Regions from separate parts of the Rothia sp. HMSC065C12 genome, predicted to be linked through region 2. Evidence: riboswitches for the same ligand, from Rfam matches in the RefSeq annotation. Region 2 holds a riboswitch; the other holds the start of a gene.

Region 1 (15,914 bases), on a different contig from region 2:
AGAGTGCGGGCGCCTCCCTACTCATGTCCCAAGTGGGGGGCTAGGCGCGGAGGAAATATGCGGCACCCCGCCTCCCTGTAGGAGCGATGGAAGAGTGCGAGCACCTACGTATCCCAGCGCGGGAGGACGGTATCGCCCGTAGTGACATCAGGGTGCCCGAAGCGAAGCGAGGGCGGGTTCCCTGTAGGAACGAGGGCGAATACCGCCTCCCCAGCGGAGCCACGAAAGCGGAACCGCAAGCTACTGCCGGAAAGAACTAGGCCCAGAGGAACTGGATTGTACCCGCCGCAATAGATGCACCGTACGCAACAGCAATGATGACGGCGGCAGCAATACTCACGTGCACGTCACGCGGCGAATAGGACGGCACGCGAGCCCAGGTGCGTTCGCCTGCGCCGAAGCCGCGCGCCTCCATGGTGATGGCGAGGCGGGAGCCGCGGCGGATAGCCTGCACGAGCAGGGCGAAGCTTTGCCCGCCGAAGGTTTGTGCGCGTCCGGCGAGGGATTGGCCTGCACCGAGTCCGCGGGCGCGTCGTGCCTGGCCGAGGGCGTTCCATTCGGCGAAGAGGATGCCGACGAGGCGCAGGGCGGCGACGGTGGCGAGCACGAACCGGGAGGGTAGCTTGAAGGTTTGTGCGAGGGAGTCGCCCAGGTCGGTCGGGTCGGTGGTGAGTACGAATGCGAGGGTGGGTAGGACCATGGCGAGGGAGCGGATCATCATGGCTGCGCCGACGGCGGCGGAGTCGGTGGTGATGGTGTTGAAGCCGAGGTCAAGGATGGTGGTGCCGGTTTTGGCGCTGAGCATGGCGACGGACCAGCCGGTGGTGATGACGGCGATGAGGATGGGCCAGAAGCGGGCGAGGACGTTGACGGGTCGGAATCCGACGAGGATGAACCCGAGCAGTTCGAGGGCGAAGAGGATTCCGGAGGTGAGGGGGTCGCGCACGATGAGTGCGGCGATGATGAGGGTGAAGGAGACGATGAGTTTTACGCCAGCGTTGAGGTTGCTGAAGTAGCTGGTTCGGTCGATGGTGCCGAAGAAGTCGGTGTTCATGCGTTCTCCTTTCCGGGGGTTGCGAGGGCTTCGGAGGTGTCTAGGGCTTCGAGGGTGATGTGGTTGCCGCCGAGTGCGGCGGTGTAGTCTTCGTCGTGGGTGATGGAGATGACGGCGGTGCCGCCTGCGAGGAGTTCGCGGATGAGGTCGACGAGTTCTGCCCAGGTTCGTGCGTCTTGGCCGAAAGTGGGTTCGTCGAGGATGAGGATTTTGGGTGCGGTGGCGAGTGCGGAGGCTACGGAGAGTCGTCGTTTTTCGCCGCCGGAGAGGGTGAAGGGGTTCGCGTCGAGTAGGTGGGTGAGGCGTAGGCGGGTTGCGAGTTCGTTGGTGCGGGCGGTGAGGTCGTCTTCGTCGAGGGGAACGCGGTTGAGTGCGGCGAGTCGGCGGGGGCCGAGTTCGAGTTCTTCGCGTACGGTTCCGCGGATGAATTGGTATTCGGGTTCTTGGAAGACGTAGCCGATGCGGCTGAGCATTTGGGCGGGGGTCCAGGTGGGCACGTCCCAGTGGGCGCGCTCGCTGTCGTGGTTGCCGCCGTGGTTGCCGTCGTAATTACGCAGCGCGTCGGTGGCGGTGAGGGTGCCATCGGGTGCGGTGAGGAGCCCTGCGAGGGTGAGGGCTAGGGTTGATTTGCCGGCGCCGTTGGGGCCGAGCACGCTGAGGTGTTCGCCGGCGTGCAGGGTGAGGTTGATGCCGCTGCGCAGTACGGGCAGGTCGGTGGGTACGGGTGCGGGGGTGTCGCCGAGGCGTTTGATGGTGCGTCGGCGTGCGCGTCGTTGTTTGGGGGTGGGTTGTGCGCGGGTGATGCTGAGGTTTTCGGCGCGCAGTAGCGCCTCGCCGCCCTCGTTTTCACCGCCCGCAATATTACCGCTCTGCGGTGCACGCGGCACGTAGTTGGGTACCCACACGCCCGCGTCGATGAGTTCTTGGCGGGCTTCGGTGAGTACGGTGTCGGGTGCGCCGTCGTGGGTGATGGTGCCGCCTTCGCCGAGCACGATAATGCGGTCCATGTGCGGTGCCCAGATGCTCACACGGTGCTCCACGACGAGCAGGGTCGCACCGGTCGCCTCCGCAGCGGTGAGGATGCTGTCGCGTACTTCCTGCACGCCGGAGGGGTCGAGGTTGGCGGTGGGTTCGTCGAGGATCATGGCGCCGGGGTGCATCGAGAGGATGCCCGCCAGGCCGAGGCGCTGCTTCTGACCGCCGGATAGTGCGCTGCTGGGGTGGTCGAGGGGCAGGTGGTTGAGCCCTACGGCGGTGAGGGCTTCGGTGACGCGGCCCCAGATTTCTTCGCGGGGTACGCGCAGGTTTTCGGGGCCGAAGGCTACGTCGTTGCCGACGGTTGCCATGACGATGGAGGATTCGGGGTCCTGCTGCATCATGCCTGCGGTGCCGCGTGCTTCGGCGGGTGCTTGCCCGTTGATGGTGATAGTGCCGCCGGCGGATTCGCCGTCGTCATCGTGGAGCACACCGGCGATGGCGTGCAGGAGCGTCGATTTGCCGGCGCCGGAGGTGCCCAGCAGCAGGACTTTTTCACCGGGGTTGATGGTGAGGTTGAGTCCGCTGATGACGGGTTCTGGGCGTCCGGGGTGGTGCCAGCTGAAGTTGTTGAGCTCGATGCGCGCCCCGCGCGGTGTTGCTTCCATGATGGTTCCTTAGCCTTTTGTGTGGCTGCTGTTGTGTGCCGAGTGGTGACTCGTGGTGAGTGACTAGTTGGTGGCTAGTTGCTGGTGGTTAGCGGCGGGTCTTGCCGGATGCCAGCGAGGAGAGCACACCGGTCTTGGCGAGGTTCTGCACGAGAATCCACGCCAGGAAGCCTGCGATAACTGCACCGGAGACGACGGCGCACGCTACGTAGATGATTGCCTTGACCGGTTCCATGTCGGGGTAGTAGATGAAGATTTCGTTAACACCCATGAACAGGCCGCTGAGCGCACCGGAGAAGATGGCGATAGTTGCGTTCCAGCGGCGGTAGCGGAAGATCGCGAAGGCGATTTCAGCGCCGAGGCCCTGGAAGAGGCCCGCGATCAGGATTTCGCCGCTCCATGCGCCGCCGGTGAAGAGTACGGAAATGAATGCTGCGACGATTTCGCCGAAGAGCGCGGCACCGGGCTTGCGGATGAGCAGGCCGCCGAGGGTACCGCCGAGCAGCCATGCGCCGGCGACGATGGGGCGGAATTCGGGTGCTGCTACGAGTGCGGTTTTGGCGGCGGGGCCGACTGCGATGTCCCAGATCCAGAAGATGACGGCGCAGGCTACTGCGATAACTGCGGCGATAACGATTTCGTTGACTCGCCAGCGCAGGTTCGGCTTCTTCGCTTCTTCCTGGGTAGATGCCTGGGAGGCGGGGGTTGCGTTCTGTGACATTGGTGGTCCTTCCGTCGTTGGAAGGGGAATGTCCTCGCCCTCTGATTGGACGAGGGCATTGAGAAGAAATTCGACTCCCTACGCCGGTACTAACCGGATCAGGTTCGAGGGTCTGCTTAGCACTCTCAGCGCCTCGGTGGCGCTCCCCTGTCGTGTGGGGTTCCTTGTCCGTACCGTTGTGGTGCGGGTGGGAACCCAGGTTCGATTGTAGGCTTGTCTGGCTGTTCGTGCCAATTTGCCGCTTTTTGTTTCGTTCTTCTGCCCACATTACAGAATTGCACGGTGTACAATTTTGGGACGGAGAGGCTCCAAGGCGGCACGAACGCCTTAAACCCTATACGCTAGGGAGTGGCGCTCTTTTCTCACCCAACCCCGAAGGGGTTCACGGGCAGGACGCCGCATCGTATACAGCTAAGGAGATACATATGAACCCCGTCGCTAAGCTTGCTCTTGCGGGTATCAACATGGGCGCTGCTGCCCTGGTTGGTAAGGGCCTGGGCGCAGCCTGGACCAAGGCTACCGGTAACCAGCCTCCCGCCATTTCCCACGAGTCTGAAGATACCCTGCGTCAGGTCATCCTCTGGACCGTTCTGACCTCCGTCGTGGGTGCTGTGGTGAGCTTCGGTATTGCTCGCCTGCAGCGTCGTTTCTTCAACTAAGACTTTGCGCCTTCCGCGCGAAAGTTCATGAACTAGGCGGTACGTATCTTCGCTCGGTACGTACCGCCTGGTGTTCCCTCTTCAGCACGCCCTCCCCACTTCAGCCGGTTTCACGCCGCCGCTACGCTGAAGCGCCACCTCGGCATCCGAAAGCACAACTATGACTATTTCTTCTCCCCGCCGTAAGACGAAGGCTCAGCGTAGGGTCGTTGACCACGCGAACAGCCGCCGTTCGGTCGCGTCCTGGGTCATGTGGGATGTTGGTTCGTCGAGCTTCGACTCGATTATGACGACCTTCATCTTCACCGTGTACCTGACCAGCAGCTACTTCGGCACGCCCGAAGAGACTTCGTCGGCACTGTCGCTGGGTCTGACCGTTGCCGGTTTCCTCATTGCGATTCTGGCACCGGTCACCGGTCAGCGTAACGATAAGTCCGGCAGAGGCATCTTCTGGCTCGGTGTGAACACCATGCTACTAGTCGGTTCGATGGCGGCGTGCTTCTTCGTGGGCCCCACCCCGCAGTACCTGTGGCTGGGTGTCGCCCTGATTTCTGCGGCGAGCGTGTTCAGCGAGTTCGCGTACGTGAACTATAACGCCGTGCTGCCGCGCATCTCCCACCCGGAGAATATCGGTAAGATTTCGGGCGCCGGATGGGCTGCCGGCTACATTGGCGGCATCCTGGCGCTGGCTGTGGTGCTGTGGGGTTTTGTGCTTACCCCCGAAGTGCTCGGCCTGACCACCGATAACGCCCTGAATATCCGTGCGGTCGCGCTATTCGCCGCCGCCTGGTGCCTCATCTTCTGCGTGCCTCTGCTGGTGCGTATGCGCACCCGCGAGCGCTTCCTGCCGGAGGTGCTGCCCACCCGCGAACTGCGTTTCCTGGAGCTCGGTATGGAGCGTCTCTCCCCGGCTCGTCAGGGCGGTCTGCTCGCCTCCTACAAGGCGCTGTGGCGCACCATTAAGCGGCTGAAGATGACGTCCCCGCAGACCCTGTGGTTCCTGATTGCTTCGGCGGTGTTCCGTGATGGTCTGTCCGGTATTTTTACGTTCGGCGGTATTCTTGCGGCGGGCACGTTCGGTTTCAGCACTTCCGAGGTGATTCTGTTCGGTATTGCCGGTAGCGCTGTCGCGGCGGCTGGCGCGATCCTGGGCGGCTACCTGGATGACTACCTGGGCCCGAAGGCGATTATTGTTATCTCGCTGGTCGGCATTATCTTGGCGGCTACCCCGCTGATGTTCTTCCCCGAACCGGGCGTGTTCTGGGTATGCGCCCTGCTGCTGTGCCTGTTCGTGGGTCCGGCGCAGTCGGCGTCCCGCACCTTCCTGGCGCGTCTGGCGGACCCCGGCACTGAGGGTGAGCTGTTCGGCCTGTACTCGACCACCGGTCGTGCCACCAGCTTCCTGGCGCCGATGCTGTTCGGTCTGTGCGTGAGCATCATGGGCGCGCAGATTTGGGGTGTGCTCGGTATTCTGATCGTTGTGGTGGCGGGTCTGCTCCTGCTGCTGCCGGTGAAGGCGCCCGGTCCGCTGCGTATGCGTGCGGCTCGCCGCGAGCAGAAGCGTGAACAGAAGCGCCGCGACAAGGCAGCCCAGTAACGCTGCCTGGTAAGGCGTCGCGGGGCTAAGCATCCTTGCAAACCCCGCAAATACAACCTCGTAAACACACAGGGAGGGGCGGGTAGAAGAATCATCTTCTACCCGCCCCTCCCTTGTGCTTAAGCAGTGCCTATCAAGCGGAGCTCAGTAAGCCGCGGTGGCTAGTCCTCCACCACGTCATCCTCATCATCAGAGACCGCATCCTCAGAAGAGTCCAGCGCAATCTGCTGCTCCTCCTCATCCAGAACCTCATCGCTCGTCATCTGAGCCCAGGTCGCGTCATCAATCAGCGGATCATCAATCACACGAACCCACAGCATCGAACCAGCCGCTAAAGCGCTCAGGTTCTCGTCATACGCCTCCGCAGGCAGACCCTCAAAGATCTCAGCCAAACGCGCAAACAGGTCATCATACGAAATGTCGCCCTCAGCCTGCAGCCAGCACTCAGCCGCAAACTCAGACAGCTCATTCAGCTCAGTGTCGCACAGCAGCAAGAACGGGCCGTCCTCACCCACACGCACACCCGAAGTACCCGGCATACGAGACACCGCAATCGTACCGTTCAAGAACACACCCGGCAGGTGATCCTCAACCGTGTACTTCTCCAGGCTCTCAACCTCATCAGCGTTCGGCAGCTCGCCACCATTCAGCAGATCCTGAACCAGCGGCAAAGTATCCTCAACCTCCGAGTACACCAGGCGCCACACGCCACCGCAACGCTCCACCAGCTTAGCCAGCGACACAACGCCCTCAGGGTGACGCGCCAGACCCGAACTCTGCTCACTCAAGAACACCAGAGCCTCATGCAGCGGAACACGCTCAAAATACGGCTCCGAAGCCGACTCATCACGAGAAATGAACACAATACGCGACAGCTCATAGCTGAGATCATCACGATCAACCACGTTCAGACCCAAATCCACCGGGTTCTGCTGATCCTTCGGCGCATTCGGGTCAACAATCACAGACAACGGCTTCGGATACGGCGACACAACACCTTCATCCGAAATAATCGCAGTCTCATCAGTCAGGTACGCAAACTTGGAACCCAAGAAACGCGACGCAGTCGTCTTACCGCTACCAGAAACACCCACCAGCGCCACAGCGCGCTTCGACTCAGGGTCACCGATAACAGCCGCATGCAGCATCACACCGCGACCAACCAGCTGCTCAATCATCGCCAACGTAATACGGCTCGTCAGATCCTGCATACCCGAATCATCATCAGCCACACGCAACGTCGAAACCTTATCAAACGAACCCATCAGCGGATTCGCCAAATCCATCACCGACTCATCAGTCGGCGCATGAACCAACATCACCTGATCAAAACGAGACAACGAAGCATACGCCTCATCAGGAGTATCAAAAAACTCCGGAGCAAGAGGCTCCCACGCCTTCTTAAAACGCTCCACAAAAGAGTCCGACATATCAATCAGATACAAAGAAACTTCCGCGCCAGCAACACGCAGAACAACAGGCTTCAGATTCATCAAAAATCCTTAGAGAGTGAGAGATAAAAACCCGCACGCGAGTGAACGCACGAGCACAACAGGCGAAAAACCGCCCAACGCGGGCGCACAAACACACAGCCTGCACGCCCGCACCCCAAAGCGGGAAAGACTAAGACTCCACAGAACCATCCGCAGGAATCATCGTCTGATGAAAATTCAAATAACTACGCGAAGCAGTCGGGCCACGCTGACCCTGGTAACGGTTACCATACGCACCAGAACCATACGGATGCTCAGTCGGGCTACTCAAACGGAAGAAACACAACTGACCAACCTTAGAACCCGGCCACAACATAATCGGCAAAGTCGCCATATTCGACAACTCAAGCGTCACATGCCCCGAAAAACCAGGATCAATAAAACCAGCCGTAGAGTGAGTCAGAAGACCCAGACGACCCAGCGACGACTTACCCTCCAGGCGGGCAGCCACATCATCAGGCAACGTCACCTTCTCATACGTAGAACCCAACACAAACTCACCCGGATGCAGAATAAACGGCTCATCAGGAGCCACCTCAACCAGGCGCGTCAAATCCTCCTGCGGCTGAGCAGGATCAATATGCGGGTACTTATGGTTATCGAACAGACGGAAGAAACGATCAATCCTCACGTCCACACTTGCAGGCTGAATCATCGACTCATCGAACGGATTAAGAACGATGCGCCCATCAGCAATCTCTTGACGAATATCGCGATCTGAAATAAGCACGCTTAAAGGATACCTGGCAAACACCACCCACGTGCAGGCATCCACCAGCCCCAGCACACAGGCCTACATCACATTTCAACCCCGCCGCCCCGCACACAAACAGCCGCAATATATTTCACCCCCAGCAAGCAGGCGCGATACACTGAAAAAGATGCGGCTGTAGCTCAATGGTAGAGCGCACGCTTCCCAAGCCTGATACGCGGGTTCGATTCCCGTCAGCCGCTCTTCAAAGCCTCTTACTTCACGGTAGGAGGCTTTTTATTTTGAGTTAGGTTGAGTGGGTCGAGGCGGTATGTTCCTTGCTCCTACAGGGAACCCGTCCTCGCTTCGCTTCGGACACCCTGATGTCGCGACGGAACATACCGGCCTCTCCCCTGCTAACTCCCTCCCCTTCTCCGGGCAGGTGGAGTAGTGGGTGCGACCGTGCGTTGGGGAACGAACCGCGGGGCCTCGGTTTGGGAAGAGTGTGCGGGAACGGGGAGGGGGAATACTCGGGTGAGGTACCGCAGAAGCTTGCCGGGAGACGAAGGTTGGTAGCCGGGTATGGTGGTGGTTCCGTAGGGACGTCAGCGCGCCTTTCCGAGGGCTCATCGAGACAGGGCTTGTTGTAGCCCCATACGAGCGCGCAGCACAGCTATACCTTCCTGAAGCGACATCAGGGTGCCCGAGCTCTGCGAGGGCGGGTGCCCCTGTAGGAGCGAAGGAAGTGCATAGCGTGCCAAGCGCGCACGCACCTCAAAACGCTTGAAGGATGTTCAACTCACCACACAGTTGTGCTAACCTAACCACAGAAATTCAATGAGAGAATTTCTCAAAAAACATCTACTCGACGACGAATCGTAGACCCGCATGACCCGCGAAACGCACCCCTACACCACCCCCTCACGCCCCCTCGACCTGAACCTCTACCTCGTCACAGGCGACAACCCCCTCGAAACCGTCCGGGCAGCCAAACACGCCACCTGCATCCAAGTTAGGTCCAAACCCATCAGCGCGCGCGAGCTCTACCAGCTCACCGAAGCTATCGCCGGCATCATCCAGCCGCACCAGACCCTCCTCATCGACGACCGTGTAGACGTCGCCCTCGCGCTGCGTGCCCGCGGCGTGCGCGTTGACGGCGTGCACATCGGTCAAGACGACCTGCCCGTAGCCGACGCCCGCGCCCTCCTCGGCACCGACGCGATCATCGGCCTGACCACCGGCACCCGGCAGCTCGTCGAAGAATCCAACAAGATCGCGCACCTTATCGACTACATTGGTACCGGGCCGTTCCGCCCCAGCCCTACCAAGCAGTCCAACCGCCCGCCCCTCGGCATTGATGGGCTCCGCGAACTTGCCGAGCTGTCCGCCGTACCCACCGTAGCTATCGGCGACATCACCCCCGAAGACTGCCCCGCCATCCGCACCACCGGAGTTGCCGGAATCGCCATGGTCCGCGCCTTCGTCGATAACCCCGCGCTGAAGGCATAGCCATGACCATCACCATCATTGGCGGCGGAATCATTGGCCTCACCACCGCGTTTGAGCTCACCGAACGCGGCGAGAACGTGCACCTCATCGACGCCGAAACCAGCGACTACGGCACCGCCGACGATGGCACCGCGATCTACCCCGCCGCCAGCCACTACGCCGGCGGTATGCTCGCGCCCATCGCAGAAGTGCAATTCCAGCAGGACGCGCTCTTCCCGCTCATGACCGCCAGCGCCGACGCCTACCCCTCCCTCATGGAGAGGCTCAGCCGCGCCACCGACCTGCCCACCGGCTACGACACCACCGGCACGCTTATTGTCGCCGCCGACCGTGCCGACGCCGAGCACCTGCAACGCACCCGCGCCTACTACCGGGACATGAACCGCCCCGCAGACCCCGTCACCCCCACGCAGGCACGCGCCCTCGAACCGCTCCTGGCGCCGCGTATCGCTGGCGCCGTGAGCATCCCCAGCGACCATCAGCTGCACCCGCGGCTCATGAGGGGCGCCCTCAAAGACGCCCTCACCCGCCGCGGCGTCACCTTCAGCACCGAACGGGTCACTAACCCGGACGCGGGCGACATTATCTGCGCTGGACTAGGGGCAACACTGCACGGGGACTACCCGCTACGCCCCGTCTACGGGGACATTCTGCGTCTGCGCGCCCCGCGGCCCATCCTCAAGCATGTGGTGCGCGGCTACGTGAACTCCCGCCCCGTCTACCTCATCCCCCGCCCCGACGGGGAGCTGTGCATCGGCGCAACCAGCCGCGAAGACCACCGCACACTACCCGCCATTGACGGCGTACACCAGCTGCTACGTGACGCAATCCGGCTCGTGCCCGCGGTTGAAGAGTGCGAGCTTCTGGAGGCGAACGTCGGCGCCCGCCCCGGCACCCCGGACGACCTGCCCATCTTCGGGCACCGCACTCGCGCCGACGGCACCCGCCAGCTCGTGTCCACGGGCTATTTCCGTCACGGTATTCTGCTTGCCGCGCTCGCCGGCAAGGTTGGTGCGGAGGTCGCCTGCGGGGCTGAGATTCCGCCCATCATGCAGGCATGCGACCCGGCACGATTCACCCACTAAACACAATCCCCGCCGGATGCACCCGGCACCCTCACGAAAGGATTTCGCATGATCATCACCTACAACGGCGAGCCGCTAACCACGAACGCCCGCACCGTATTTGACCTTGTCCTGGACCAGTTCGGTACCGAAAATGGCGTGGCTGTGGCGCTCAACCGCAGTATCGTACCGCGTTCCACGTGGCTGGATGTGCCGCTGAACGAGGGCGATAGGGTGGATGCCCTCACCGCCGTTCAGGGCGGCTAATCCTCCAACCTGAACCGGCGAGATACCCACCGGCAAAAAAGAACAGATATTCTCGGTTTTTGTTCCCTAAACCGGGCGCGCCGTAGCGCCCCGCACCAACCAGCAAACCCCGTTATCTAGACGTTCCCACAGAGGAGAACACCATGAGCCTCACACCGCTCACCATCGGCGACCGCACCTTCACATCCCGCCTCATCATGGGGTCCGGAGGCGCAACCAGCATGGACCTGCTCGAGCAGGCACTCATCGCCTCCGGCACCGAAATGACGACCGTCGCTATGCGCCGTCACGCCGCAGGCACCCCCATTTTTCCGCTTCTGCAGAAGCTCAATATTGCGCCGCTGCCCAATACCGCAGGGTGCCGCACCGCAGCTGATGCGGTGATGACCGCGATGCTCGCCCGCGAGGCGCTGGGCACTTCCTGGGTGAAGGTCGAGATTATCCACGACGAAGACACCCTGTTGCCGGACACCGTGGAGCTGTTGAATGCTTGCGAGCAGCTGGTCGCTGAGGATTTCACGGTGCTCGCGTACACTTCTGACGACCCAGTGGCTGCCGCTCGCCTGGAGGATGCGGGCGTTGCGGCGGTGATGCCGTTGGGAGCGCCGATTGGTACCGGTCTGGGCATTTTGAATCCGCACAATATTGAGCTGATTGCTTCTCGCGCGCAGGTTCCGGTGGTTCTGGATGCCGGCGTGGGTACCGCCTCCGACGCGGCGCTGGCGATGGAGCTGGGTTGTGATGCGGTGTTGTTGGCGTCGGCGGTGAATCGTGCTGAGGATCCGGTGGCGATGGCTCAGGCGATGAAGTTTGCGGTGCAGGCGGGCGCGTTGGCGCGTGAGGCTGGCCGTATTCCGGTGCGTGAGCACGCGAAGGCGTCGTCGCCGTCGGAGGGTTTTGTCTCGTGGATGTAAACCTCACCCCTACCCCGGTGAATCCGGAGCATGCGCGTCTGGATCGCGAGCGCACGGACCGCCAGCGTCGCCTGCCGGGCTTTAATCAGGATGCGGTGGCGGCTGCCCGCGTGTTGGTGATTGGTGCTGGTGGTTTGGGTTGTCCGGTGGTGCAGGCGTTGGCGGCGGCTGGTGTGGGGTATCTGCATATTGCGGATTCTGATTCGGTGGAGTTGTCGAATATTCAGCGTCAGCCGCTTTTTGGGGTGTCTGATGTGGGTGAGCCGAAGGCGGAGGTTGCGGCACGCCGTGCCTTGGATTTGTGCCCGTCGTTGACGGTTGAGACAACGATTCGGCATGTGGATGCGTCCTGGATTTTGGATCTTTTCGCCGCGTCGGCACCGGATTGTGTGGTGGATTGTACGGATACGTTTGCGTCGAAGTATCTGATTGCGGATGCTGCGCAGGTTGCGGGTTTGCCGCTGGTGTGGGGCACGGTTTTGCGTTTTGGCGGGTCGGTGAGTTTTTTTGAGCCGGATGGCGCGCATTTGCGTGATATTTTTCCGACGATTCCGCAGACGGTGGAGTCGTGTGCGCTTGCCGGGGTGTTGGGTGCGACGACGGCTGTGGTTGGTTCGCTGATGGCGACGGAGGTGCTCAAGTTTGTGAGTGGTTTGCCGACGGCGGCGGGTACTCTGCTGACGTATGATGCCTTGTCGGGTACGTGTACGTCGTTTGGGGCGGTGCCGGATCCGGCGCGTGTGGTGCCGGTGGATTTGTCGGCGCATGAGGTTCCGCAGGTTCTGCTGGATGTGCGTGAGGTGCCCGAGCGTGAGGAGTCGGTGAAGCATGAGGGCTCGTTGCATGTGCCATTGTCGCATCTGAGCGACGCTGAGGGGTCGTTGTTGCCGGCAACCGACGTGCCCGCGGAGCTGCTGAGCCTGTTTGAGTCGGTGCGTGATCAGCGTGTGGGTGTTTTCTGCGCCTCGGGTGCGCGAGCGCAGCGCTTTGTGCAGGCGTACGAGGAGCTTGCAGGCGAGTACGGGGTGCGCCTCACGGCACTGTAGAGACGGTTTCCCCATGTGCAGGGCGTAAAATCGTGTATAACACGGCGGCACGTCGCGCGGTTTGTCCTGCCTAGAAACTGCCCTGTCGCCTCCTGTTTTCGCACACTCACTCTAGGAGTTTTATGCTCACCGTCTCTACTGTGCCGCTTGTTTTGTGTACGGCACTTGTTGCGTTGACTTTGTTGATTAGCGGTATTGCTAAGGCTAAGGATCCGCAGAGTACCGTGACCGGTATTCAGAATCTTGGTTTGGAGAAGATCGCGCCGACCCGTGCGGTGTCGCTGATTTTGCCGTGGTTCGAAATCGCACTAGCCGCCGTTCTGTTGCTGTCGCCGGTGCGTTTGCCTGCGGTGATTGCTTCGGGTTTGGCGCTGATTCTGATGCTGTTCTATACGGTGGTGATTGCGCGCGCTCTGGCGACGGGTCGTACTGCGGGTTGTAATTGTTTCGGTTCTGAGTCGAATGCGCCGGTGAGCCGTTATACGCTGGTCCGTAATATTGCGCTGCTGTTGGCGGCGGCTGGCGCGCATGCGAGCGCGTTGAAGGGTGGCACGGGTGTTGTGTCGACTCTGCTGGGTCTGGATAATAGCGGCTGGACTTGGGTTTTTGGTGCGGCGCTGATTGCTGTGACGTTGGAGGCTGTTCGCCGCGGTGATGCTCTTGCGCAGCCGGAGCCGCAGGCTGAGGTGATTTTGCCGGAGCCGGTGTATGACGAGAACGGTGAAGAGCAATATGTTCGCATGCCGATTCCGCATGCGGCGCTGTATCTGGAGAATGGTCGCCACACGAATTTGCGTGCGTTGGCTAAGAATCAGGCGCGTGTGCTGGTGTTTGTGTCGGCGACCTGCGCTGGTTGTGTGAAATTTTTGAAGACGATGGCTTCGTGGCAGGAGCGTCTGCCGCAGGTGGCGTTGCATCCGGTGTATTCGAGTCTGGATTCGTTGCAGACGTCGCGTAATGCGGGTACGTTGCCGGAGGGTTTGACTCCGTTGATTGACCGTGAGGCTGGTGCGCGCGCGAATTTTGGTAATGGTGTGCCGTTGGCTGTGGTTTTGGGCGCTGATGGTCTGATTGCTGGCGGCCCGGTGGCTGGTAAAGAAGAGGTTGAGGCGCTGCTTGCCGATATTGAGGCGCAGTTCGCTGAGGCTGCTCGTCTGGCTGAGGAGGAGCGTCAGGAGCAGATGCGTAAGGCGTTTGCAGCGGGTCCGTCGAATGTTGAGGGCGACCACCTCTAAACACGCTCCTATCGTCCAGCCCCTGTAGCGCCTCTGTAGCACTTCCGATAGCCCCGTCCAGCTCTTACTGCCCTTACCGGCAGGTGCCGGGTGGGGCTATGCTAGAACGTAGCGCACACACCGCTTATATGCCGCGGTCACCTTGCCTGGTGGCGGTTGGCGCATCCTCAACCCTGTCTAAGGAGTTTTTATGGCAATGATGAGTTTCAACGCTCCGGCTGAGCGTGAGAAGTCGCTGTGGTTGGTCCGTAAGGAGAGCAACCCGAATCATTCTCAGTGGTACATTGACCGTTTTAAGGCGATGGAGGCTGAGGGTAATGATATGGCGGGTGAGTCTCGTCTGGTGAATGCGTTGGCTTCTCGTGGCGCTAAGATTCTTGATGCGGGTTCGGGTCCTGGTCGTGTGGGTAAGCAGCTGCACGCGTTGGGTCACCGTGTGACGGGTGTGGATATTGATCCTGAGCTGATTGAGGAGGCGCGCCGCGTCTGCCCGGATGCTACGTGGATTACTGCCGATTTGGTGGATCTGCCGGAGGTACTGGGTATTGAGGGTGAGGCTACGGCGGAGAATGGTTTTGAGCTGCTGGTGTGTGCGGGTAATGTGATGGGTTTCTTGGCTCGTTCGACTCGTAAGCCGGTGGTTGAGAATTTCCGTCGCGTGTTGGCGCCGGGTGGCCGCGCTGTCGTGGGTTACGGTTCGGGTCCGGGCCGTGATTATGCGTTTGAGCAGTTCCTCGCTGATGCCCGCGAGGTTGGTCTGAACGTGGATAACACCTACTCGTCATGGCAGTTGCACCCGTTTGTTGAGGGTTCTTCGGAGTTTTTGGTGGCGGTGCTGTCGCGCCCGGAGAGCTAGGCTCGCATCGAAAGCTAGCGTGCAGTACGTCTTAATCTAGCATGCAGTGCGTCTTGAGTTAGACATACAAATGGCCCGGCGCCTGCCCCGTGGGGGGTGGGTGCCGGGCCTTTGCTGCGTCTTATGTGGCTGCGTTTCTACCGGGTCTAGTGAATGAGGTAGATGGTGCGGGCGAGTTCTTCGGGCAAGAAGGATGCGGCGAAGAGGATTGCCACGATGATGACGGCGAGTGCGGTCATGAGGCTGGAGCGCCAGCCGGGGTGCAGTTCGTTGAAGGTGATGAGTCCCTTGTGTTCTTTGTCCATGTTGACCACGTTGATCTGTTTGTAGATGGTGGTTTGGGCGGAGAGTTTGGAGGAGACTTCTCGCATGGTTTTGCCATCCCAGACGCGGCCGTCGATACGCATGAGCTGTTTGCCATCTTTGTCGACGGCCCACATGGCGGGGAAGCTGCGGTAGCGTAGGCGGCCGGCGACGGTTTTGAGTTTCTGGCCGTAGGCTTTTTTGGGGTAGAGCTTTTCGACGTAGATGGTGTGGTCGATGTTTTCGAGGGGTACGGCGAACCAGCCGAAGGTGCGTGCGCGGAGCACGTGGGTTTTGGTGATGACGATGATGGTGGGTTTGAGGACTGAGTAGAGGTTTACGCCTGCGATGGTGCCGATGAGCAGTACGAGGAGGGTGTACGGCAGGGCGGGTCGCTTGTAGAGGATGAAGGCGAGCGCGGCGAGGAGCACGATGGTGCCGGGGAGTGCCGCTTCGATGCGCCTGCCGTAGGAGCGCATGCGGGGGTGGAATAGTTCGTTGACTTCGCCGTATTTGGCGGGGACTTCGTGAGCGCGTTCTGCCATATACACAACTTTAGTGTGTGCGGTGCGTGAAACCTAGCGGACTACCTGCGTTACTCTGGTTCTATGCGTAATTTTTCTCCCGTGGAGCGGGTTCTGGCAATGTGGATGGTCGGTGTTGTGGTGGCGGTTTCTGTGGCTGCTGCGGCGCTGGTTATGACGAATAAGCTGGTGTATGGTCCGACGGGTCAGGTGCGGGAGTATTTTCATGCGTTGCGTACGGGTAATGGTTCGTATGCGCGTGGTTTGTTGGGTGCGCAGATTCCTGAGGGTGACGCCTCTTTGCTGGATGGGGATGCTTTGAGGCGTTCGGTGTCTTC
Region 2 (15,914 bases):
CGCTACGCGCCACCTGCACCAACACAGGACCACGCGCCAACGCCCGACGAGCATGCTCAAACGCCAAGTGCGGAATACGCGCCATCGCCGCCAACGGGTCACGCGCCAACTCAAACTCCGAACCCGTCGAAAAAATACGCGGCGAATAATCACGCACCAACGCACGCGGCGCACGCACATGAGACGCCCAGCGGGTACGCACCAGACGCGCCGCCTCACTACTCATACTGAACCCGGCAAACAGCGCCGCAGTATTCTCAGCAGAAGCACGCAGAAGCAACACATCACGAGCATGACAATACGGGGCGCGCTGCTCCACCAGCGAAGAATCGCCGTCATCCCAACACACCACCAGGCCCAGGTTCGCCACCGGCGCGTATGCGGCGGCGCGGGTACCAATCACCACCGGAACCCGGCCCAAACGAGCCTTCACAAACCCGTGATAGCGAGTATGCGGAGTCGAATCAGAACTCAAACGCACAAACGAATCAGCCGGCAGACGCTCGGCGAGCGCCGCCTCCAGAAGATCCAGGTTCTTAGCGGTCGGAACCACCGCAATAGCCCCGCGACCACTCGCAGCAGCAGCCGCGAGTGCGGTCGCCAAAACATCCGCCCACGTGTGCTCCAGGTGGCCGGGAAGAACCGTCATCACGGCGCGGGTCGCGGCACCGGTGGCAACATCTTCAATGAACTCCGCGCCGTTCTCGTAATCGGAGAAGACGGAGGCGGCATCCGGCGCGTCCGGGTTCAGCGCCGGCGGGTCCAGCACGAAGGGTGCGGGCGCGCCGGGGGTGGCAAGCCACGCGTACGGGTCGGTAGCGTTGGAGGTAGCGGAGACGGCGGCAGGCTCAGATTCCGCGCTCTCGGAAGCCACATGCTCGGAAGCCGCATGCTCCGGATCCGCGCTCTCGGGAGCATCGGAAGTGCTTACCAGGGCAGAATCACCCAAATACGCCGACTCGTAACCCGGCAGAAGAGGCGCGTACTTCTTATCCAGCGCGGCAATGCGCGGCGGCACCGCAAGGCGCAGCACGTTCGCCACCGTGGAGGCGTAACGGTCGGCAAGCGCCTCGGCAAGCGCAAAAATTTCGGGCGCAACAGAGGGCACACGCGACAGCACCGACTTGAGCGGCAGTAGCGAAGTGCGCGTCCAATCGGTTGTGGCGGCGCGCTCCTCAATGTAGCCGGTCATCTCGTGACCGTTGAACAGCACGCGCACGCGGGCGCCGGGCACCGCATCCTCACTCAGCTCGGCGGGCACGCGGTAATCAAACGTGCGGTCCACCTGCGGCAGGGTGCTATCCACGCGCACACGCGCCACAGGGTTCGGCACGCCGCTCGCCTCCAACTCGGCGGCAACGTTTACCGGCTCCGGGGTAGCCGGAATCAGGGCATCACGAAGAGCAGGAAATCCCTGCAACAGGTCAAGCTGTTGCAGGGATTCCTGCTGAGCACCCAACGGTGCTGAAGAGTTCGATTCAGAACTGCTCTGAGTCACCCGAATCAGCGTGCTCCTCTACCCTGACAGATATTAGGAGGAGGAGGAGGAGGACACTGCCGAACGCAGTGCATCCACGCGGTTCAGGCGCTCCCAGGTGAATTCCGGCTCGGTACGACCGAAGTGGCCGTGAGCTGCGGTCTTCTTGTAAATCGGGCGGCGCAGATCCAGTTCGTTAATGATTGCCAGCGGGCGCAGGTCGAAGACCTCACGCACAGCCTTCTCAATCTTGATCGGGTCGACCTTCTCGGTGCCGAAGGTTTCAACGTACAGACCGACCGGCGCTGCCTGGCCGATAGCGTACGCAACCTGAACCTCGGCGCGGTCAGCAAGACCGGCACCCACAATGTTCTTCGCAACCCAACGCATTGCGTACGCTGCGGAACGGTCCACCTTCGACGGGTCCTTACCGGAGAACGCGCCACCACCGTGACGAGCCGAACCGCCGTAGGTGTCCACAATAATCTTGCGGCCGGTCAGGCCCGCGTCACCCACGGGACCACCCTGAACGAAGCGGCCAGCGGGGTTCACAATGAACTTGGCGTTGGAGGAATCCAGCTCGACGCTGCCCAAAACCGGTGCGATAACGTGCTTCTCAATGTCTGCACGCAGGTCAGCCAGGTCGTAGCTTGCGGTGTGCTGGCTCGAAACAACCACGGTGTCCACGGAGACAGGCACGTTGTTCGAATCGTAGCCGAGGGTCACCTGAGTCTTGCCGTCGGGGCGCAGCTCGGTCAGCAGGCCGTCCTTACGGACCTTGGTCAGACGCTCAGAGAGGCGGTGCGCCAGCCAAATCGGGGCGGGCATCAGCACGTTCGTCTCGTTGGATGCGTAACCGAACATGATGCCCTGGTCTCCCGCACCCTGGCGGTCGTACTCGTCAGCAGCAATACCCTGACGAACCTCGAGGGACTCGTACACGCCGGCGTTAATGTCCGGGGACTGCTCACCAATGGACACGGACACGCCGCAGAACTCGCCGTCGAAGCCGCGGGTCGAGGAATCGTAGCCGATACCCAGAATGGTCTCGCGCACGATGGAGGGGATTTCGACGTAGCTGGAGGTGGTCACCTCACCAGCAACATGCACCTGACCGGTGGTTACCATGGTCTCCACAGCAACATTCGCTGCGGGGTCCTGGGCGATGATGCCGTCAAGGATGGCGTCAGAAATCTGGTCACAAATCTTATCGGGGTGGCCTTCAGTCACCGACTCGCTGGTGAATAGGCGCAGATGGTTATTACTCACGGTTTCCACTCTACTGGTTGAGGGCGCGCGAAGATAGCGCGCTCGTAATGATGACGGTTTCCTTCAATTATGACACGTTTGTTAAGCGCCATTACGAGGCGGAGTGCTGCGTTCACACCCCGGGCGGGCCTTCACTCAGCGCCAGCAGGCACTTAGGCCAGCGCCAGCCAGAGGATTAGGTCAGCGCCGCCAGAATCTTCTGAGCCAACGCCGGACCAATACCCGGCACCGCCGTCAGCTCCTCGGCGCTCGCCTGCTTCATCTGAGCCACCGACCCAAAGTGCTTAATCAGCGCGGAACGCTTCACCTCGCCCAGACCGGGCACCTCATCCAGGGCGGAGGCGACCATCGCCTTACCACGCTTGGAACGGTGGAAGGTGATAGCGAAACGGTGCGCCTCATCGCGGATGCGCTGCACCAGGTACAGCGCCTGCGAGGTGCGCGGCAGCACGACCGGGTAGTCGTCGTCCGGCAGCCACAGTTCCTCCAGGCGCTTAGCGATGCCGGCGACGTACACGTCCGTAATGCCCAGGTCGCTCAGCGCGGCGGATGCGGCAGCCACCTGCGGCGGGCCGCCGTCCACGAGCACCAGGTTCGGCGGGTAGGCGAACTTCGCAGGCTCGGGCGTGGAGGCGTCAATCTCGCCGGAGTGCACGGGCGCGGCTTCGCGTTCCGCCTGCTGCGCCAGGTGCCTCTTGAAGCGGCGCGTAATGACGTCGTACATGCTGGCGGTATCGTCACGCGCGGCGTCGCCGGTAATGCTGTAGGTGCGGTAGGCGTTCTTCGCGGGCATGCCGTCCTCAAAGACGACCATGGACGCAACCACGTTCGTGCCCTGCACATGCGAAATGTCGTAGCACTCGATGCGCAGCAGCGGGTCCGGTAGCTCCAGCGCCTCCTGCAGCTCCACGAGGGAAGCGCTACGGGTGGTCAAATCACCGGCGCGGCGGCTCTTGTGCAGGGTCAGCGACTGGCGCGCATTCTCGGCGACCGTCTTCATAAGCTCTGCCTTGTCGCCGCGCTGCGGGACGCTAATTTCCACGGGCCCGCCGCGCACCTCCGCCAGCCAGGACGCCAGCTGCTCCTTATTCTCGGGCTCCACCGGCACGAGCACAGAACGCGGAATATCGTAGCTGTTCAGGCTCTTCTCGGCATCCTTCTGGGAGGCGAGGCTCGCCGCAATATCGCTGTACACCTGCGCGATCAGCTGCTCAATGAGCTGCGCATCGGTGCTGTCGTTGACCTTCTCCACGATCCAGCCGCGCTGGCCGCGGATCCTGCCGCCGCGCACGAAGAACACCTGAACGGATGCCTCCAGGTCGTCCTCAGCGTAGGCGAACAGGTCGGCATCCACGGTCGCGCCGAGCACCACGGCGTTACGCTCAAACGCCTTAGTCAGCGCGGCAATATCGTCACGAAGAATCGCGGCACGCTCAAAGTCCATATCAGCTGCGGCTGCTTTCATTTCCGCGGTCAACTGGGCGATATGCTTCTCAGCGCCACCACCCATAAACCGGGTCAGCCCGCGCGCCAACTCGCGGTGCTCCTCGGCGCTAATCTTGCCCACGCACGGCGCCGCGCACTTATCGATATAACCGAGCAGGCACGGGCGGCCACTATTCTTCGCGCGGTTAAACACGCCGTTCGTGCAGGTGCGCACCGGGAACACGCGCAGCAGCGCATCCAGGGTTTCACGAATCGCCCACGCCTGCGAATACGGGCCAAAATAGCGCACGCCCTTACGGCGCTCGCCGCGGGTCACCATGGCGCGCGGGTACACGTCATTGACGGTAATCGCCAGGTACGGGTACGACTTATCGTCGCGGAACGCAATATTGAAGCGCGGCGAAAACTCCTTAATCCAGGTGTATTCGAGCTGTAGCGACTCCATCTCGCTCGCCACCACAGTCCACTCCACGCTCGCCGCCGTATGCACCATCGCGTAGGTCTTCGGGCTCAGCGTCTGCGGGGACGCAAAATAGCTGTTGAGGCGGTTGCGCAGGTTCTTCGCCTTACCCACGTAGATGACGCGGCCGTCAGCATCGCGGAAACGGTAAACGCCCGGGTCGGTGGGGATTTCGCCGGGGGCGGGGCGGTAGCTGGAAGGCTCTGCCATGGGTACTTTCTCCTCGCTCTACTGGGCTTTCTGCTGGGGTGCCGGGGTCGGTGTGGGCCGCTGCTGGGCTGCCGGGGTCATCTCAGGCTCGCGCATACGACAAACCGCGCATCCTACACCCATCTCCCCAATGCGCGGGGGTCGGTGCGTGAATGCGCGGTTTAAGTCTACGCGGTATAGGCGGGGCGTGCCCTAGCCTGCGTCACGTGCGGCTGAGGGCGAAACGTTGTACTCGTGCTTTCGCGCCTGACCGGACAGCTGAGCAATCTCATTCATGATCGTGTCGGTGGTGACGCGGCGCTGCTTGCCGGTCATCTTCTCGCCGGTCTTCTCAAAGTAGAGCGGCTTGCCCACACGAATCGTGAAGCGGCGCGGGTAAATCATGTTCGAGCCGGGCTTCTGCAGGCGGTCGGTACCAATCAGACCAACCGGAACCACGGGGGCGCCGGTCATGTGCGCCAGCCACGCCACACCAATCTTGCCGCGGTACAGGTAGCCGTCGCGGGAGCGGGTGCCCTCGGGGTAAATGCCGAAGACCTTACCCTCCTGTAGCTTCTCCAGGGCAATGTCGAGCGCCTTGAGCGATTCGGAACGGTCGGAGCGGTTCACAGGAATGATGTCTACGGCTTCGAAGAATGCCTTCATCATCTTGCCGCGCGGGCCGGGGGTGTTCACGTACTCAGCCTTGGCGAGGAACGCCACGCGGCGCGGCATCATGGCAGAAATAATGATGGAGTCCAGGAAGGACAGGTGGTTGGAGGCGACAATCACCGGGCCGTTGGCGGGGAAGTTTTCGAGTCCGGTCACGCGGGCGCGGAAGACGGTGCGCAGGATTCCGGTGATTGCTTTCTGGGTGGATTTGTAGAGAAGCACGTGAACTCTCCTGAGGTGCCGATAGATTGCGGGCTGTGGCGGCGGTCCGCCGTGGATGCGGGGTGAGTGACCCCTTCTGAATATACGCCGCCAAAGAGCACAAAATCTGTACTGCGGTAACCTGTGCCGCAAAAAATTTGTACTGTGTTTAGTAGCGTCGGGTTTTATTATTCCACACCCGAGTGTAGGCACGTGAGGGGTGCCGCTCTCCCCTTCCACATGCTGGGATGCGCCTCCCTCCAACGACTTCAGCGAGAACTCCGGCAGGAGCTCGAGTAGGAGCCTGAGTAAAAGCCTCGGTTGAGAGAGTCTGCGCAGCCTCCACCCCGGCGCCTCCTCCCCCGTTACAGGCGGGGAGGTAGCGCGGAAGCTAAGGGTTCAACCTCAACGTAATATTTCAGGTTTTCCGCCTTATGATTACTGATTTCCCCGCCAAATAGCCGTGTCACATTATGACGCTACGTCAGCAAAGTTTCGTAAATGCGCATTTAATATGCAAAAATGAGAGCAGGGTGGGCTGTCGCACCTCCCTCAAGGACGATTCACCCTGAACATAGTGAGCCGCCCCTCCAGCGGATGTGCGTCGGGACCACTCCACCTACAAATTCCACGCACACTGGAGACATACACTATGGCTACAAAACCCGTCTCGCGTGCGCAGGCAGCAAAGATTGCCCGCCGCTCAGACACGGTCGGTGCCTATGCCGGAAAAGGCTGGGTACAGGCTGTTGCGTTTGTGATGCTCCTGGGCTTCACCATCATGGCAGTCCTTGCAATGCGCACCTACGCACTCTCCATGCCGCTCCCCGATAAAATCGTCGGCAACGACGGCAAAACTATCGCAACCCAAGAACAGATTCTGCACGGTCAGGAACTGTTCCAGGGACGCGGCCTGCAGCAGTACGGATCCGTCCTCGGCCACGGTGCCTACCTCGGCCCCGACTACACTGCAGAATACCTGCGCCTGACCACCGATGCTGCCGTCAAGGAGTACCGTGAACAGGGCAAGCAGGACCCCCGCGAACTCGTCAAGAACGAGTGGCGCAAGGAGAACAAGTACGACGAGCAGACTAAGACCATCACCTGGTCCGCTGGTGAGACCAAGGGCTACCAGCTCATGCTCAAGCACTACCGTGAAACCCTCATGAAGGGTGACACCTCGCAGGGCCTGTTCCCCAACGCCATTAAGAACGACGAAGAACTGCACGACATCGTCGCTTTCTTCGGCTGGACCGCATGGGCATCGGCGGCAGACCGCCCCGACCAGCCCTACTCCTACACCAACAACTGGCCCTCCGAACCCAACGTGGACAACAAGCCCACCGCGGATCTGATGGTCTGGTCGGCACTCTCCCTGATTGCCCTCATCGGTGGTACCGGTCTGATGTTCGCCATCTACGGCCGCTGGTCCCGCGCTATCGGCTGGCACGCGGAAGAGGCACCCGTCCTCGACTTCCGTCAGCCCGACGAAGTTCGCCTGACCCCCTCGCAGAAGGCAGCCTGCCTGCTCTTCGCAACCATCCTGGTGCTGTTCCTCCTGCAGGCTCTGGTGGGTGCGCTCACCGAGCACTACCGTGAAGAACTCACCGGATTCTTCGGTATCGACATGGGCCAGTTGCTGCCCTACACGGTATCCCGAACCTGGCACCTTCAGCTCTCCCTCTTCTGGACCGCAGGCGCGTTCCTGGCGGGCGGTATCTTCATCGCCCCGCTGATTACCCGCCGCGAACCCAAGAAGCAGGGTCTGCTCACCTATGTTCTCATCGGCGCCGTGGTCTTCGTGGTCCTCGGCTCGCTGCTGAACGAATGGTTCTCTCAGAAGGGCCTCATCCCCAAGGAATTCACCGGCTTCTTCTCGCAGCAGTGGGAGTTCCTGGACCTGCCGCGATTCTTCCAGATCCTGCTCACCGCGGGTATGTTCATCTGGATCGTCATCGTCTGGCGTACCCTCTCCGCTCGCCTGAAGGGCTCGAAGAAGACCTCCCTGCCGTGGCTGTTCCTCTTCTCCGGCCTCGCCATCCCCATGTTCTACGCGGTCGGCCTGCTCGCAGGTCAGCGTACTCACGTGACCGTCGCCGAATTCTGGCGATTCTGGGTGGTTCACCTCTGGGTGGAGGACTTCCTCGAACTGTTCACCACCGTCATGGTGGCGTACATCTTCGTGCTGCTCGGCGTGGTCCGCGAGCGCATCGCAATCTCCATCATCATGATGGACGCCGTGCTCTACTCCGTCGGTGGTGTGATCGGTACTCTGCACCACACCTACTTCGTCGGTACCCCCTCCGAGCAGATGGCATTCGGTGCGTTCTTCTCGGCTGCTGAGGTTATCCCGCTGACCTTCCTGACCGTTGAGGCGTGGGGCTTCATGCAGCTGGGTGCTCGCCAGTACTCCAACCGCACCAAGCCTTTCCCGCACCGTTGGGCTGTCATGTTCCTGATTGCTGTGGGCTTCTGGAACTTCCTCGGCGCAGGTGTGTTCGGCTTCCTGATTAACCTGCCGATCGTGTCCTACTTCGAGATTGGTACCGCGCTGACCGCAAACCACGCACACGCATCCATGATGGGTGTGTACGGTATGCTCGCAATCGCGTTCGCGGTGTTTGGTCTGCGCTACCTGATCCCTGAGGACAAGTGGCCTGAGAAGGGTCTGAAGTTCTCCTTCTGGACCCTGAACATTGGTCTGCTGTGGATGTCCTTCATCTCGCTGCTGCCGCTGGGTATTGCTCAGCTGTACAAGTCCGTGGGTGAAGGGTACTACGAGGCTCGTTCCTTCGCGTTCATTCACGACGGTGCTTCCGCTGTGATGGGTTGGATGCGTATGCCCGGTGACGTGATCTTCCTGGTCGGCATTATCCCGCTGATTAAGCTGGCGCTGCTGGGTATCAAGGAGATCTTCTCCAAGAACGCTAAGGAAACCGTCCTGGAGCTGCCCGAACCGCCGCTGTACGAGGTGGTTGAGGACGCTCGCATCGCAGAGTTCGCCGGCGCTAAGGCTGCCGAGGAGCTGCCCGAGCAGACCAGCCCCTACCGTAGCGATCGTCGAGGCTAACCATGCCTGAGCAGATTGCTGGAGTTTCTTTCCTCGTGTGGCTGGCCTGCGTGTACGCGCTCGGCCTGGTCGCCGTGGGTTGGGGCTTCGATATTCTCGCCAAGCGCACCAGCCAGCGCATGGTGGCGGCGCGAACCTTCGGGTTCACCTACCACGAAGAGAGCGACGCGTGGCTCTGCCCCGAAGACCAGTGGCTGTGGGCGACCGCATTCGACTCGGACAACCGAGTGATGCGTTACCGCGCCAAGCCCAGCGTGTGCAACACCTGCCCGATTAAGGACAGCTGCACCGTCTCGGCGAACGGCCGCGAGCTCACCCGCGAAGTGGATGAATGGCCCTACTCCGAGTCGGGTCGTTTCCACCGCGGGCTCGCGGTTGCCGTGTCGCTGCTGGGTGTGGTCATCCTGATTGGTGCCGCCATCGTCTGGCACTCCCCGCTGGAGCTTCTGGTGGAGGGTGCCGCCGCGGTGGTCTGCCTGTCGCTGACCTACCCGCTGGCTGTGAAGCTCATGCGTTCCCCCGCGAACTTCGAGAACGATCCGAAGCATATTCACGCATCCACCGCTGATGAATCGGTGAACGTGAAGATGGACCGTTTCGCGGCGAAGTGGGGTGGCGTGTCGAATGAGCGTAAGCGCCGTACCGAGCAGACCCGCAAGCAGATGATTGCGGAGGCAACCCTGCCGGTTCGTACCTCTGCCCTCGACCCGGACCGCCCCGCATGGAGCGGCACCGGCACCTCGGTTAAGCGACTGCACAAGACCACGAACGAGGTCCTGCAGGAGCAGAACCTGGCTGAGGTTGAGGCTGCTGAAAAGCTGGCAGAGCAGATGGCGAAGAAGTAGCGCTGCACAAGTTTTTCCGTTCCGGCGGCTGACCGGTCGATTGGTTCCGTCTGTTAGCTTCGGCGGCCACCCTGCATGGAATTCTCTTTTATTCCTCTTTTGAGTTTTCCATGCGGGGTGCCGCTAAAGCACCGACCGCCGCGATGTACGCCGGGACGGAAAATTCCCCTCCCAAAACTCCCCCACACGCAGCCCGGTTACCGGGCACCCCCTACTACCTGCACCGTACGAGGCGCGGGCAGGTGGGCACACATACCGTCCTCCCCCAATATTTGTGAAGGAAAACCATGGATCCCGTCACTTTGGCAACTATCCTCATCCCAGTTGCCGTCATTGTTCTTTTTATTCTGATTCGTATGTTCCGCGTCATCCCCGAATACGAGCGTGGCATCTCTTTCCGCTTCGGCCACCTGCGTTCGGAGCTGAAGCCCGGCCTGAACGTCGTCTTCCCCCTCGTTGACTCCCTGCAGCGCGTTGATATGCGTGTTATCACCCTGACCATTCCCCCGCAGGAAGTCATCACCAAGGACAACGTTCCCGCCCGCGTGAACGCCGTGGTCCTCTTCCGCGTGACCAACGCCAAGAACGCGGTGCTTGAGGTTGAGAACTACCCGATTGCCACCAGCCAGATTGCGCAGACCACCCTGCGTTCCCTGCTCGGTCGCGTTGACCTGGACACCCTGCTCGCACACCGCGAGGACCTGAACGAGGACCTGCGTTCCATCATCGGTTCGCGCACCGAGCCGTGGGGTATTCAGGTGGAGCTCGTTGAAATCAAGGACGTTGAGATTCCCGAGGCTATGCAGCGCGCCATGGCTCGCGAGGCTGAGGCTGAGCGTGAGCGCCGCGCAAAGATCATTTCGGCACGCGGTGAGCTGGAGGCCTCCAGCGAGCTGAAGGAAGCATCCGACATTCTGAGCCAGTCCCCCGCTTCCCTGCAGCTGCGTTACCTGCAGACCCTGCTGGAGCTGGGTGCCGACCAGAACTCGACCGTGGTCTTCCCGCTGCCCATGGACGTGATTGGTCCGCTCGTGGGTGCACTCAAGGGCGAGAGCAAGTAGGCGCTTCTCCCCTAGCCTGACGCACTAGCCGCGGCGGCTGATTCGCAGCGGTTAGACATATAGAAATATCCCGTGCAGATGAGAGTATCTGCACGGGATATTTCTATGCCGAACATTCTTCGCGAAAGCTAGAAGGAAGGCGTTTGGCCCGCCGCGGGGGTTGGATGAGGTGGTTGCGACGGGCCAAACTGGTCGGTTACACGCCGTAGAGGTGCGGGCGCGGCAGGTACATCAGCCAGTTGGGTGAGGGCCGGAATCCTGCCGCAAACGGTTTTCACCGACGCCTTAAGCATAACCGGCACAACCACCGAACCGTCGGTAGCTTGAGTGAAGCATCAATCACCCATCTCACGCCATGCCGGGGCGGTATTCAGCCCAAAAATCGGCGCCTATCATCTAGCGCAGCGCCCGGCAAACTAACGCAATGCTCGGTGCGCCTGGTCAAAGAACTCACGCTCGTACACGCACGCCGACAGGTACGCCCGCGCCGCGCGCACACGCTGAGCCGGTGAAGCCGTCTCAAACGCACGCTCCACCTCCGCGAGGCTACGCGCCACATCCGCGGCGAACTCTTCGCCACCGTACATGCTCAACCACTCCGCGTACGGGTGGTCCGCATGATTCTGCGAGGAGAGCACAGCGCCCACCTCTTCGTACAGCCAGTAGCAGGGCAGGATCGCCGCGGCACCGACCACGTAATCATCACCGGCAGCGGTGGCACGCAGGAAATTCGTGTACCCCATCGTAATCGGTGAGGGCCCACCCAGACGCGCACGGTTCGCCAGCCAGCCCTCGTGTAGCTGCGATTCGGCGGCAATCGCCTCGTGCGCACCGGCGGCCCAGTGCACCTGCGCCTCAGCGGTGTCAGCACGCGCCGAGAGAGTCGCGAGCGCACGCGAATAATCACGCAGGTAGAGGGCGTCCTGATCTAGGTAGAAGGCGAACAGGTCCTCGTCGAGGGTGCCGTCACCGAGGGCACGCACGAAGGGCAGGTCCAGGATTTGGTGCCAGGTTTCGCCACCCGCAGCCCAGAGGGCGGCGGTCCAGGGACCGGCGGGCTTTACGACGGCTTCACCGGCGGGCACGGGGCTGACCGGCAGCAGACGTTCCGGGCTGGTGCCGTCCAGAGTATTGCCCTCAGAGTCGGTGGTGGCGAGCAGGTGATGCCACGGGTACGCGGAGGCGGCAGCCTCCAGGCGGCGGGCACGGGCGGCGTGGTCCACCGGGCCGTGGCCCTCACCGGAGCCAACCTGCAGACCGGCACCTGCGGCAATGGATTCGTGGAGCCAGCGGGTGCTCCACTGCAGGGCGCGGTGGGTGTCTTCGCTGGTCAGAACGCTCTGCTCTGCGGTGTGTTCTGCGGCTTCGGTGTGCTGCAGCAGTTCCACACCCAGGCGGGTTGCCAGCGAAGAGGACAGGGAGCATCCGGTGCCGTGCGTATTACGGCTGTCCAGGCGCGGGGTGCGCACGTGCGCGCAGGTGCCGTCCGGGAAGACCGCGGTGTTACCGGCGTCCTGACCGCACAGGTGGCCGCCCTTCACAATCACGGTGGTTCCGGTCGCCGCCGCAAGGTTCGCCGCCTGCTCGTGCGCCTCATCGAAAGTCTGAGCGGGCTCCTTCTCACAGAGCACGGCGAGCTCCGGAATGTTCGGGGTAATCACATTCACGAGCGGCACGAGGTCGCGCAGCGCCTGCTCCGCTTCCGCCTGCAGCAGGCGGTCACCGCTGGAAGCAATCATGACCGGGTCGAGCACGACCAGGGGCACGGGGTGCTCGCTCAGCCAGGTGCGGACGGTGCGAATCGTGTCTGCGTCGCCGAGCATGCCGATTTTCACGGCGTCAACCGTGACGTCATCAAAAACGGCGGCAAGCTGCGCGGTCAAAAATTCCAGGGGCGGGGTGAATACTTCACGAACCCCGCACGTGTTTTGGGCGACCAGTGAGGTGGTCACACACATGCCGTAACCGCCGGATGCGGCAATGGACTTGAGGTCCGCCTGGATACCTGCACCGCCGGAGGGGTCGGTTCCCGCAATGGAGAGAACCCTCGGCACCCGAGCTGTCTGGGGTACCCCGGATGCTCCGGAGGCGCTCGCGCCGGGTGCAGGGTTGGAGAGGGTCGAGGGGTTGGAGGTGGGTGCGCACGAGGGCGCGGTAGGCTGCTCTGCCATGATCGATAATCCCTTCGCTAGTTCGAACTAGAGCAGGTTCAATGGGTGATTCTCTCAGCCTTGAGTGTTATTACGCCGTTTCGTGCGCCCGCTGTGCTGTAGCTCTTCGCTGTGCCGTAGCCCTTCGTTGGGCGGTCAGTTGGGCGGTCAGTTGGGCGGGTTAGCGGGTCGCGGGCGTCTCAAGGCACCCCATATCGCTCTGCCAGGTTATCACAATGATTCTCCGTAGCTAAAAGTTCTGCGGGTAACAAGTGAATCTCTCCGAAATTTTCGTTTGAGTCTTGCACTCTTGCGAGTGCTCCCGCCGCCGATTTCAGTGCACCCTTGTACGGAAACCACCCGTTAAACACGTAGTGCCCGGCACCGCTTCACACGGTACCGGGCACTATCAGCCGGGCACTATCAGCCGGGTTTAGGTCAGGGCGAAAATCTCTGCCGGTGAACCCTCCGCAATGATCCTACCCTCGTGCAGCAGGACCGCGCGGTCAGCCAGCGAGGCGATACGCGCATCGTGCGAAATGATCAGCACCGCACGGTTCGCCAGCACGGCGCTCAGGGACTCGGTTGCGTCCGCGAGCTCCAGCTGAGTGGTGGACTCGTCCAGAATCACGGCGTGCGGGTCAGCAAGCACAATACGTGCCAGCGCCAGCTGCTGAATCTGGTCGCGGGTCAGCGGCGAATCCGCGCCGCTCACGACAGTATCCATGCCCTGCGGCAGGTCGCGCCACCAGCGGGCACCGATAGCGTCCAGTGCCTCGCCCATCTGCTCGACGGTTGCATCCGGCACGACCACCGTAAAGTTATCGGCGAGAGTACCGAAGAAGACGTGCGCTTCCTGGGTGCAGACCAGCAGGCGCGGGCGGCCATCGGCGGCGGCATCGGTCGGGAAGTCGCCGTGACCGACCGGGCGGCCCATCACGGTGATGGTGCCTTCCAGGGCGGTCAGCGAACCACCAATCAGACGAGCCAGGGTGGTCTTACCCGAACCGGAACGACCCACCAGGGCAAGTGCCTCACCGCGGCGAATCTTCAGGTTGATACCTTCCAGAACGAGGGCGTCCGGCGAGTAGCCGTAGGAGACGTCGGTGCAGTCAATGGCGTACTCCGGGTTCTTCACGGCTTCATCAGATACGGCGGCGAACGCTTCGGCACGGTGCTGTGCACGCGCCTCACGCTGCTTCTTCGCCAGGGAGACCACACCGAACACACGACCCATGTTCACCAGCATGATGCGCAGGCTGCTGACGTGGTGGTTCAGCATGTCGGCGAGGACTCGCAGGCTGAAAACCATGACCGAGGCGGTCGCCACGGCGCCCCAGCTTGCCCAGCCGAGAGCCACGCAGGCGGCACCCCAGAGCATACACAGAATCGTGGGGATCCAGGCGTTGATAGCGTCCACGGTGAAGTACAGCTGGCGGATGCGCACCATGCCCAGCTGCGCGGCGAACTGGCGCTTGTTCTCACCGGCGAAGGCGTCTTCGCGGGCGGTGTGAACGCCCAGCTCACGGATCGTGGAGGTGCCGCGAATGTTCTCGGTCAGCACGCTGTTGAGGTCGCTCACGCGCTCCTGGGTAGTCTGGTTGCGTGCCGCCATGAGCGGCAGCATCTTCGACATGATGAGGGCAAGACCGGCAATCATGGGTAGCATAATCAGGCCCATAGCCGGGCTCACAACCGCTAGCGAGATGGTGGAGATCAGGAAGTACAGCAGCACGTAAATCGCGCCGAGCAGGTCCTCACTGACGGACTTGGCTGCCGAGGACAGGTCGTCGGTCACGCGGGTGAGCAGGTCGCCGCTGCCGGCTTCTTCCACGGTGCGTGCGTCCAGGTCGAGGGTGCCGTCGAGGGTGTCCTGGTTGGCGTCACGGGTGACGAGCGCACCCAGTCGCGCCGCGCTGTACGAGGAGACCATGAGGGTTATTGCCTGCACGATGAACGCCGCCAGGATAATCAGAATCGGCTGCCACGGGTAGCTGGAGAACTTGCCCGCCACCACGTCGTCCACGGTGGCACCAATCTGCAGGGGCACCACCGCACCCATGAGGGTACTGACCATGTAGATGACGAAGGTGTAGAGGGCTCGCCCCTTATGCGCCGCGAGGTAGTTCCACATGCGGCGTGCCACGTAGGCGGGGGTTTCGATGGGGAGCTGCTTTGCCATGCTAGTTCACCTCCTGATTCTGAGTGGTTTCAGACTGAGTGGTTTCCGGGTAGCCGTCGCGTTCCATGCGGCGGGTCGTCTCCGCGGTTGTGGAGACAACGTAGACCTGCTCCAAATCCTGTAGCAGGCCGGGGTAGCCGACGGGCAGGCGGTCGCTACCGATCTGGGTTTCCATCGCATCGTAGATGTAGCGCTGGCTGGGTTCGTCCACGGAGTTCAGCGGCTCGGTCAGGATGAGCACCTGCGCGTCCTGTGCGAGTGCGCGGGCGAGCGCCAGACGCTGACGCTGACCACCGGAGAGGTTCGCGCCTTCGCTGGTGATGCGGGCGGCGAAGTAGTCTTCGGGGTTGCGTCCGCCCAGTCGGTAGGCGATTTCGCGGGAGTCGGTAATCTTCAGCAGCTCCTGGTCCTTTGCCTGTGCCAGCTCCTCGTCGGGGTTCGGCACGGTACCCAGGCGCAGGTGCTCCTGCAGGGTTCCCGCGAAAATCATGGGATTCGGTTCGCTCAGCAACACGCGGCGGCCGGTTGCGTCCTTGAGGTCCTCTCCCCCGCGTCGCAGGGTGCGGGCGAGCGCCTCGGCGTAGTCTTGCGCGGTGAGGTTGTAGTCGCGCGGGTTGACGTACACGATGCGCGGGTTGCTAGCACCGGTGGGGGCGACGGGTACGGGCACCTCGAAGGTGCTCGCCTCGACTGTCTGTTCGGCGCGTGCCAGCTGCGCCATTTCTTCGTCGGTGCGCGGGCGCTTCAGCACGCCCTGACGCACACCCGCGTGGCCTTCGAGTCGGGCGACCTTGGCGAGCGCAATCTTGGCGTAGCGCCATTCCGTCAGGAAGTTCTGGGTAATCCAGATGGGGCCACCCATCATCGCAATAATGGAGGCGACGGTCACCAG

The links. Region 2 has a riboswitch for thiamine pyrophosphate ahead of HMPREF2836_RS04910 (bifunctional hydroxymethylpyrimidine kinase/phosphomethylpyrimidine kinase). Riboswitches for the same ligand answer to the same signal wherever they lie in the genome.
Region 1: it holds a riboswitch for thiamine pyrophosphate, as region 2 does, so the genes downstream of both, HMPREF2836_RS00195 (ECF transporter S component) here and HMPREF2836_RS04910 (bifunctional hydroxymethylpyrimidine kinase/phosphomethylpyrimidine kinase) in region 2, are expected to answer to the same signal.

The regions. Positions count from the first base shown of each region.
Region 1 is NZ_KV807669.1:16,547-32,460, reverse strand. Features, by position in the region: gene HMPREF2836_RS00205 (energy-coupling factor transporter transmembrane component T family protein) at 257-1,054, opposite strand; gene HMPREF2836_RS00200 (ABC transporter ATP-binding protein) at 1,051-2,697, opposite strand; gene HMPREF2836_RS00195 (ECF transporter S component) at 2,786-3,418, opposite strand; TPP riboswitch at 3,477-3,577, opposite strand; gene HMPREF2836_RS00190 (DUF4235 domain-containing protein) at 3,844-4,077, shown strand; gene HMPREF2836_RS00185 (MFS transporter) at 4,238-5,674, shown strand; gene HMPREF2836_RS00180 (septin family protein) at 5,836-7,167, opposite strand; gene dcd (dCTP deaminase) at 7,298-7,897, opposite strand; tRNA gene HMPREF2836_RS00170 (tRNA-Gly) at 8,051-8,121, shown strand; gene HMPREF2836_RS00165 (thiamine phosphate synthase) at 8,747-9,367, shown strand; gene thiO (glycine oxidase ThiO) at 9,370-10,452, shown strand; gene thiS (sulfur carrier protein ThiS) at 10,501-10,698, shown strand; gene HMPREF2836_RS00150 (thiazole synthase) at 10,842-11,612, shown strand; gene HMPREF2836_RS00145 (ThiF family adenylyltransferase) at 11,603-12,658, shown strand; gene HMPREF2836_RS00140 (MauE/DoxX family redox-associated membrane protein) at 12,781-13,893, shown strand; gene HMPREF2836_RS00135 (class I SAM-dependent methyltransferase) at 14,084-14,749, shown strand; gene HMPREF2836_RS00130 (hypothetical protein) at 14,896-15,597, opposite strand; gene HMPREF2836_RS00125 (hypothetical protein) at 15,661-15,914, shown strand, end outside.
Region 2 is NZ_KV807678.1:150,031-165,944, reverse strand. Features, by position in the region: gene HMPREF2836_RS04945 (primosomal protein N' family DNA-binding protein) at 1-1,498, opposite strand, end outside; gene metK (methionine adenosyltransferase) at 1,532-2,746, opposite strand; gene uvrC (excinuclease ABC subunit UvrC) at 2,922-4,862, opposite strand; gene HMPREF2836_RS04930 (lysophospholipid acyltransferase family protein) at 5,055-5,735, opposite strand; gene HMPREF2836_RS04925 (nitric-oxide reductase large subunit) at 6,367-8,784, shown strand; gene HMPREF2836_RS04920 (transposase) at 8,787-9,629, shown strand; gene HMPREF2836_RS04915 (slipin family protein) at 9,917-10,690, shown strand; gene HMPREF2836_RS04910 (bifunctional hydroxymethylpyrimidine kinase/phosphomethylpyrimidine kinase) at 11,107-12,861, opposite strand; TPP riboswitch at 12,853-13,063, opposite strand; gene HMPREF2836_RS04905 (ABC transporter ATP-binding protein) at 13,274-15,022, opposite strand; gene HMPREF2836_RS04900 (ABC transporter transmembrane domain-containing protein) at 15,024-15,914, opposite strand, start outside.